One region of the Streptomyces polyrhachis genome, then DNA from elsewhere that is predicted to be linked to it. Evidence: riboswitches for the same ligand, from Rfam matches in the RefSeq annotation. Region 1 holds a riboswitch; the other holds the start of a gene.

Region 1 (4,403 bases):
CGGTGCGGTCCACCCGCACGATCACCTTGCGCTCCGCCCCCCCGATCTCCGTCCGCAGCGCCGCCATCCGCTCCCCGACGTCCGGCCGCCGCGCGCGCTCGCGCAGGAAGTCCCCGTCCGCGCCCAGCGGATGGACCGCCAGCGCGGTGCTGTGGTCCTTGGACTCCATCGCGCCCAGCACCTCCTGGCAGCAGCGGGCGAAGCCCTGCGCCCAGCGCGCGGTGAGGAAGCCGAGCCGGTCGGCGCCGAGCATGCCGCGCAGCAGCTGCCCGGCGATGTCGTCGGGCAGCAGGCGGAAGTACTCCGGCGGCGCCCACGGCGTGTGCGAGAAGTGCCCGATGCGCAGGTCGGGGCGGCGCTCGCGGAGCATCCCGGGCACCAGCGCCAGGTGGTAGTCCTGCACGATCACCGCCGCCCCCGGCGCCGCCTCCTGGGCGAGCGCGTCGGCGAAGGCCGCGTTGTACGTCCCGTACGCCGCCCACCGCTCGCGGAAGGCGGCGTCGAAGACCGGCTCGCGGGGGATGTCGTAGAGCATGTGGTGCAGGAACCACAGCGTGGAGTTGGCGATCCCGTTGTACGCGGCCTCGAAGACCTCCGGGTCGATGTCGAGCATCCGCACGGCCTGCCCGCCGGTGTCGGCCGCCGCCAGCCGCGTCCCGTACCGCCGCGCCGCCGCCCGGTCGCCGTCGCCGAGCGCGGCGCAGACCCACACCGCGCCGGCCTCCGGTCCGATCGCGCTCAGCCCCGACACCAGGCCGCCGCCGCCGCGCCGCGCGCTCAGGGCGCCGTCGCCGCCCAGGGCGTACGAGACGGGACCGCGATTGGACGCGAGGACTACCTGTGCTCCGGGCTCAGCGACCATGCCTGCGAGCCTAGCCCCCGTGACGCCGCGTCAAACGTAGGCCCGAGCCGCGGGGATCACGCCGCCCGGCGCCGCGCGTACTCCTCGACCTCCAGCATCGGCGGGCGCTCCTGCGTGTCCACCTCATGCGTACGGGGCGTGAAGCCGCCCTGCGGCGAGCGGTCGAACTGCGTGAGGCGGGAGCGTACGAGCGGCCCGCGCGCCAGCCGCGACTGCGCCGTGCGGTAGATCGCCGCCGCCATCCGGCCCAGCGCCTGGCCGCCCTGGTGGCGGTGGTGGCGTACCCCGACGTCGACCTGCGCCATCGCGTCCAGGCCGACCAGGTGCAGGGTGTCCACCAGCAGGCCCAGCTCCACGCCGTAGCCGACCGGGAACGGCAGCCGCTCCAGCAGCGGGCGGCGCGCCGCGTACTCCCCGCCGAGCGGTTGGACGAAGCCCGCCAGCAGCGGCCAGTGCAGGTTGAGCAGCGGGCGCGCCACCAGCTCCGTCACCCGGCCGCCCTGGCCGGGGAGTTGGCCGGCGGGACCCTCCAGCGGGCGGTCGTACATGGCCTTGACGAAGGCCAGGCGCGGATCGGTGAGCAGCGGGCCGACGATGCCCGAGACGAACACCGGGTCGAAGTCGCGCAGGTCGGCGTCGACGAAGGCGACGATCTCCCCGGAGGTCGCCAGCAGCGAGCGCCAGAGCACCTCGCCCTTGCCGGCCACCGCCGGCAGCGCGGGCAGCAGCGCGTCGCGGTGCACCACCCGCGCGCCGGCCGCCGCCGCGACCTCGGCCGTACGGTCGGTGGAGCCGGAGTCGACCACCACCAGCTCGTCCACCAGCGGGCAGTGCGGCGTCATCAGCGTCGTACGGATCGCGGTGACGATGGCGCCGACGGTGGCCTCCTCGTCGAGCGCGGGCAGCACCACGCTGACCGTCCCCTGCGGCCCGAGCGCCCGTTTGGCGGCGAGCAGGGCGGGAAGCGGCCGGTCCGCCGCCGTGTACGAGCGGGCGCGCAGCCAGTGCTCCACCTCGTCCAGCACGGTGCCGCCTCCCGGGGTCCTCGAATGTGACGTGTCTCGCGGTTCGGACGTCTGTCTCAACCCTCACGGGTGTCGGTTACAGTCTTGAACAGCGCCCGTGGCCGCCGCATGTCGGGGTCACCCAGCACGCACCGGTGCGAGACACCGGCGCGAGACAACTTCATACCGCTCATCCAGAGGGGCAGAGGGAACGGCCCGTTGAAGCCCCGGCAACCCTCCGACCGGTCACCTGTGCACGCGATGCAGAGGCCCCCGGCGGAGTTGGTGCCAATTCCGGCCCGTGGCGAGATCCGCCGTGGGGAAGATGAGGAAAGGCCTCCGCTCTCATGGCTGTCCAGACAGTTGCCTCCGTAGGTGCCCCCGCAGGCGCCCCCGCTTCCAGCCCCTCCTCCGATACGTCCGCCGATACGTCCGCCGCCTCCGGCGTCGACCTCGGCTCCGCCGCCGCCCTCTCCTGCCGCGAGTGCGGCCACCGCGTCGCGCTCGGCCCCGTCTTCGCCTGCGAGGAGTGCTTCGGCCCGCTGGAGGTGGCCTACGAGCTGCCGGCCGGCGACCCCGAGGCGCTGCGCGCCCGCATCGAGGCCGGCCCGCGCAGCATCTGGCGCTACGCCCCGCTGCTGCCCGTCCCCGCCGACGTGGCGGACAAGCCCAACCTCGACCCCGGCTTCACCCGCCTGATCCGCGCCGACCGCCTCGGCGCCGAACTCGGCGTCCGGCCGGGGAGGTTGTTCGTCAAGGACGACTCCGGCAACCCGACGCACTCCTTCAAGGACCGCGTCGTCGCCATCGCCGTCGAGGCCGCCCGCGCCTTCGGCTTCACCACGCTCTCCTGCTCCTCCACCGGCAACCTGGCCGGCGCGGTGGGCGCCGCCGCCGCCCGCGCGGGGCTGCGCTCCTGCGTGTTCATCCCGCACGACCTGGAGCAGGGCAAGATCCTGATGGCCGCCGTCTACGGGGGCTCGGTCGTGGGCATCGAGGGCACCTACGACGACGTCAACCGCTTCTGCTCGGAGCTGATCGGCGACCCGGTCGGCGAGGGCTGGGGCTTCACCAACGTCAACCTGCGCCCGTACTACGCCGAGGGCTCCAAGACCCTCGCCTACGAGATCTGCGAGCAGCTCGGCTGGCGGCTGCCCGACAACCTCGTCATCCCCGTCGCCTCCGGCTCCCAGCTGACGAAGATCGACAAGGGGCTCAGGGAGCTGATCGCGCTCGGCCTGGTCGAGGACAGGCCCTACCGCATCTTCGGCGCCCAGGCGCAGGGCTGCTCGCCGGTCTCGCGGGCCTACAAGGACGGCCACGAGGTGGTACGCCCGGTGCGGCCCGACACCATCGCCAAGTCCCTGGCCATCGGCAACCCGGCCGACGGGCCCTACGTGCTGGACATCGCGCGGCGCACCGGCGGCGCGGTGGAGGACGTGGACGACGCGGCGGTGGTCGAGGCGATCAAGCAACTCGCCCGCACCGAGGGCGTGTTCGCCGAGACCGCCGGCGGGGTCACCTTCGGCGTACTGGCCCGGCTGGTCGCCGACGGGCGGATCTCCCCGGATGAGACGACGGTGGCGATCAACACCGGCGACGGGCTGAAGACGCTCGACGCGGTGGCGCCGACCACCGGCCTGGCCGCGACCATCAAGCCCAGCCTGGACGCCTTCCGCGCCGCCGGCCTCGTCTGAGCCGCACCCCCACCCCCTTCCTCCTCCCCGTACTTCTGATCCTTTCGGAGGCACCGCCCCATGAGTGTGAACGTCCGTATCCCCACCATCCTGCGCACCTACACCGGCGGCGCCTCCGAGGTCGCCGCCGAGGGCGCCACCCTCGCCGAGGTGCTGGCCGACCTGGAGCGCCGGCACACCGGCATCGGCGCGCGGGTGCTGGACGACCAGGGCAAACTGCGCCGGTTCGTCAACGTCTACGTCAACGACGACGACGTCCGCTTCGCCGAGGGCCTGCAGACCGCGACGCCCGACGGGGCCGGCATCTCGATCATCCCGGCCGTCGCGGGCGGCTGCTGACCCGTCCTCCCCTCGTACGACGCGCCCTGCCGGACTCCCGTACCGGCGGGGCGCGTCGTGCTGTCCGCGGCCGGCCGGACGGGGCCGGGGAAGCACCGGATGGCACGGGGCACGGGCCCGGTGGCGGTAGGGTTGGGGCGTTCCCGGCCTCTCTGTTGGACGTCCGCCGGATGGACCATGCCCGACGCATATGAGAACGCGACAAGTTGTGCCGTGAACAGGTGCGTGAATTGTCGTGTTGGCGGGCTATGCCCGGCCCGATTTGCCCGGCCAATACGGTACTTGAGGCGACAAAGGGCGATCCGGCGTGTCCAGATTTCTCGTCCGAATGGCCTGTTGCACTGGGCATCTGTGCGGATACATTCAGCGGCGGTCGACGCGTTCCGGCGTACCCCTCCCAGGTGTTGGGAGGCGGTCGGGGGGTGAGGTCTGACCCGGGGCCGCGGAGTGCGGACCTGTGTAAGGGCCGGCAATAGGGGAGTAAGGAATGGCTCAGGGCAC
Region 2 (4,403 bases), on a different contig from region 1:
GTCGGTGTCCTGCCGGTGCTGCTCGCCTTCTACCCGTTCTACGAGTCGTGGCTGACCGGCGACAAGCGCGAGCACAACATCGCCCAGCGCCCGCGCGACGTGCCCAGCCGCACCGCCTTCGGCGTGGCGTGGATGAGCGCGTACGTGGTGCTGATGATCGCCGGCGGCAACGACCTGTGGGCCACGCACTTCCACCTGTCGATCAACGCGATCACCTGGTTCGTGCGTATCGGGTTCTTCGTGATCCCGGTCATCACCTACGTCATCACCAAGCGGATCTGCCTGGGCCTGCAGCGCCGGGACCGCGACAAGGTGCTGCACGGCCGCGAGACCGGCATCATCAAGCGCCTGCCGCACGGTGAGTTCATCGAGGTGCACGAGCCGCTGTCGGCGGGCGAGCGCTACAAGCTGACGGCGCACGAGCAGTACCAGCCGCTGGAAGCCGGTCCGACGGTCGACGACAACGGCGTGGTGCGCAAGCCCAAGCTGCTGGAGCGGCTGCGGGTGAAGCTCTCGCAGCACGCCTTCGGCCCGGAGGGCCAGATCGCCAAGCCCACCGCCGCCGAGTACGAGGAGATCACCTCGGGTCACGGGCACCACTGACCCGGTCGGATCCCCGACTGCCGCACCGAGCGGGCCCCGTTCCTCCCCCCCGGGGAGGGCCGGGGCCCGCTCGCGTGCGCCCGGGTCGTTCCCCGGGGAGGAGCGGGGTTTCGAGGAATGGGCACGGGGCACACGCGTGCGCGCCGCGCGGATAGGCTGCGCAGGCACGACCGAGCCGCGCCGCCGGGCGCACGAGCACAGGAGGGACCCCGCATGAGCGCTGCCACACCGGCCGGAGGCACTCGCACCTGGCCCGACCTGCTCAGTGCGCTGCTGGACGGGCGGGACCTCGGTGCCGACGACACCGCCTGGGCGATGGACCGCGTGATGCGCGGCGAGGCCACCAACGCGCAGATCGCCGGCTTCGCGGTGGCCCTGCGCGCCAAGGGCGAGACCACCGCCGAGATGACGGGCCTGGTGCGCGCCATGTACGCGCACGCCCGGGTGATCGACGTCCCCGGCCCGACGGTCGACATCGTCGGCACCGGCGGCGACCGGGCCCGTACGGTCAACATCTCCACCATGTCCGCGATCGTCGTGGCGGGCGTCGGCGCCAAGGTCGTCAAGCACGGCAACCGGGCCGCCTCCTCCGCCTCGGGCGCCTCCGACGTGCTGGAAAAGCTCGGCGTCAACCTGGAGTTGACTCCGCAGCGGGTGGTGGAGGTCGCCGAGGAGGCGGGCATCACCTTCTGCTTCGCGGTGAGGTTCCACCCCGCGCTGCGCCACGTCGCCCAGGCGCGCAAGGAGCTGGGGGTGGCCACCCCCTTCAACTTCCTCGGCCCGCTGACCAATCCCGCGCGGGTGCGGGCCCAGGCGACCGGCGTCGCCGACGCCCGGATGGCGCCGATCATGGCCGGGGTGCTGGCCGAGCGGGGCTCCTCGGCGCTGGTCTTCCGCGGCGACGACGGCCTCGACGAGCTGACGACCACCGCCACCTCCCGGGTCTGGACGGTCCGCGACGGCACGGTCGCTGAAAGCTCCTTCGACCCGCGCGACCTCGGCATCCCGCTGGTGGACGTCGCGGCGCTGCGGGGCGCGGACGCCTCGTACAACGCGGACGTGGCCCGGCGGCTGCTGGCGGGGGAGAGCGGCCCGGTACGGGACGCGGTGCTGCTCAACTCGGCCGCCGCGCTCACCGCCCTGGACCTGACGGACGCCCCCCTGGAGGAGCAGCTCGCGGCCGGGATGGTGCGGGCGGCCGAGTCGATCGACTCCGGATCCGCCCAGCGGACGCTGGAGCGCTGGGTGGCGGCCAGCAACAGCTGAGAGGTCCCAAGCGGCAGGCGTACGAGGGGCGTTGCCCACCCGGGGCGGCGCCCCTGCGCGCGGCTGCGGCATCCCACGGAGCGGACAACCGTCTTGCGATCCGGCGGGCGCGTGGGCATACTCCTGACCAGGTCACGAGTGACAGCGATTCAGGCCCCGGCCCGCTGTCCGGCAACCCTCCGTCCGTGGCGGGGTGCCCCGGGTGATGACCGGGCCGCAGGCAGCAAGGCCTGCGGCAAGCGCGGACCCCTCGCACGCCAGGGGTCCTGGTCGTCGAGGGAGATCCCGTCATGTCCGTGCACAGCGCCGTCGCCGTTCCCACTGCACTCGCTGCACCCGCTGCACCCGCCACCGCGCCCGCCGCCTGCGACGCCCCGTTGCCCGTGCTGGGCGACGAGGTGCGCGTCCCGCTCGCCGGCGGCGGCGAGGCCCTCTACGCCGCCCTGGACTACGCCGCCAGCGCCCCGGCGCTGCGCCGCGTCTGGGACGAGGTGGCCGCCTACGCCCCGTACTACGGCAGCGTGCACCGCGGGGCCGGGCACCTCTCGCAGCTCTCCACCGAGCTCTTCGAGTCCAGCCGCGCCACCGTCGCCGGCTTCCTCGGCTGCCGCGAGGACGACCAGGTGGTCTTCACCCGCTCCACCACCGACTCGCTCAACCTGCTGGCAGCCGTACTGCCGCCCCGCACCCGGGTGTTCGTCTTCGAGACCGAGCACCACGCCGCCCTGCTGCCCTGGGAGCGCCGCGCGGACACCGAGGTGGTCTACCTCGACGCGCCGCGCTCGCCGGGCGAGGCGGTCGGCCGGCTGGAGGCGGCGCTGGCGACACGCGCGGCCGGCGCCCCGGCGCTGGTCTGCGTGACCGGCGCCTCCAACGTCACCGGCGAGGTCTGGCCCGTACGTCAACTCGCCGCCGCCGCGCACCGCCACGGCGCCCGGATCGTGCTGGACGCCGCCCAGCTCGCCCCGCACCGCCCGGTGGACCTCGCCGCCTGGGACGTGGACTGGGTGGCCTTCTCCGGCCACAAGCTCTACGCGCCCTTCGGCACCGGCGTCCTGGCCGGACGCGCGGACTGGCTGCGCAGCGCCGAGCCGTACCTGGCGGGCGGCGGCGCCAGCCGCAGCGTGGCGCGCCGCGCGGGCGGCGGCGTCTCGGTGGAGTGGCACACCACGGCAGCCCGCCACGAGGCCGGCTCGCCCAACGTGATCGGCGCCTACGCCGTCGCCGCCGCCTGCAAGGCGCTCACCGAGGCCGGCTTCGAGGCGCTGGTGGCCCGCGAGGCCCGGCTGCTGGCCCGGCTGCGCGGCGGTCTGGCCGCGATCGAGGGGGTGCGCGTGCTCTCCCTCTTCGGCGAGGACTCCGACCGGGTGGGCGTGCTCTCCCTCACCGTCGAGGGCTGGGACAGCTCGGCACTGGCCCGGGCGCTCTCCGCCGAGTACGGCATCGGGGTGCGCGACGGGCTCTTCTGCGCCCACCCGCTGGTACGGACCCTGCTGGACGCCCCGGGCGACGAGCCGGCCGACTGCGAGGCCCCCCCTGCTCCCCCTGCCGACACAGCCGACACAGTCGACACGGACACCGCGGCCGACCCCGCCGGACGCCCGCTGCACGCGCTGCGGGTGAGCTTCGGCGCGGGCACGCCGGACGAGCACGTCGAGCGCTTCCTGACCGCGGTGGGCGAGCTGGTCGCCCGGGTGCGGTGAGGGGCGGGGGCGCAGGAGGGGTCAGGCGTCCAGCCCGATGGCGAACGCCGCCTCCAGATCGTGCTGGGAGTACGTGCGGAAGGCGATGTGCGTCTCCGTGGCGGCCACGCCCGGGACCTTGCTGATCCGGCCCGGGATGACGTCCGCCAGCTCGTCGTGGTGCGCCACCCGCACCAGGGCGATCAGGTCGTGCGCCCCCGTCACCGAGTACACCTCGCTCACCCCCTCCAGCGCGGCGATCGCCTCGGCGATCTCCGGGATGCGGTCCACGCTGGTCTTGATGAGCACGATCGCAGTGACCATGACTGCCCGTCTCCCGTCTCCCACTGGGCCGCCCGGGGTCCTTCGCGGGCGGCGCCTCACTTTAACCGGCCGCCCTGGTGGGCGCTCGGCCCGTTAGGGTTGCACACGGAGCGGTTGGACGCGTACGGCAGAGCACGGACAGGGCAGGTGACAGGCGGGTGGTGGAGCGTACCGGCGGTGCGGACACCGCACCGGACAGCGCGTCGGCAGGTGGGACGGCAGGCGGTGAGGCCCTCGACCGTCCGCTGCCCGAGGCCGTACGGCGGCGGACGGTCGCGCTGGCGGGGGAGTGCTTCGGCCGGCTGACCGTCGCCGACCTGCCCGTACAGCTGCGCCAGTACGCCCGCTTCACCCCCTCCCGGCGGGCCAGGTTCGCCGGGAACGCGATGGCGGCGGCGCTGGAGGGCGAGCCGGTCTTCCGCCAGCACGTCGCCGTCCAACTGCGCGAGCTGCAGCCGGAGCTGGCCGCGGCCGTGGAGAGCGGCAGCCTGCCCGCCGCCGCCGATCCGGTGGACGTGGCGGCGCTGG

Evidence for each region. Region 1 has a riboswitch for S-adenosylmethionine ahead of thrC (threonine synthase). Riboswitches for the same ligand answer to the same signal wherever they lie in the genome.
Region 2: it holds a riboswitch for S-adenosylmethionine, as region 1 does, so the genes downstream of both, ACFQLX_RS00980 (aminotransferase class V-fold PLP-dependent enzyme) here and thrC (threonine synthase) in region 1, are expected to answer to the same signal.

The regions. Positions count from the first base shown of each region.
Region 1 is NZ_JBHSZO010000014.1:79,428-83,830, forward strand. It holds gene ACFQLX_RS11205 (alpha,alpha-trehalose-phosphate synthase (UDP-forming)) at 1-862, opposite strand, end outside; gene ACFQLX_RS11210 (glucosyl-3-phosphoglycerate synthase) at 919-1,887, opposite strand; SAM riboswitch class I at 2,054-2,198, shown strand; gene thrC (threonine synthase) at 2,214-3,563, shown strand; gene ACFQLX_RS11220 (MoaD/ThiS family protein) at 3,624-3,902, shown strand; gene ACFQLX_RS11225 (cold-shock protein) at 4,390-4,403, shown strand, end outside.
Region 2 is NZ_JBHSZO010000001.1:220,859-225,261, reverse strand. It holds gene qcrB (cytochrome bc1 complex cytochrome b subunit) at 1-603, shown strand, start outside; gene trpD (anthranilate phosphoribosyltransferase) at 817-1,869, shown strand; SAM riboswitch class IV at 2,000-2,117, shown strand; gene ACFQLX_RS00980 (aminotransferase class V-fold PLP-dependent enzyme) at 2,160-3,572, shown strand; gene ACFQLX_RS00975 (Lrp/AsnC family transcriptional regulator) at 3,594-3,875, opposite strand; gene ACFQLX_RS00970 (NYN domain-containing protein) at 4,034-4,403, shown strand, end outside.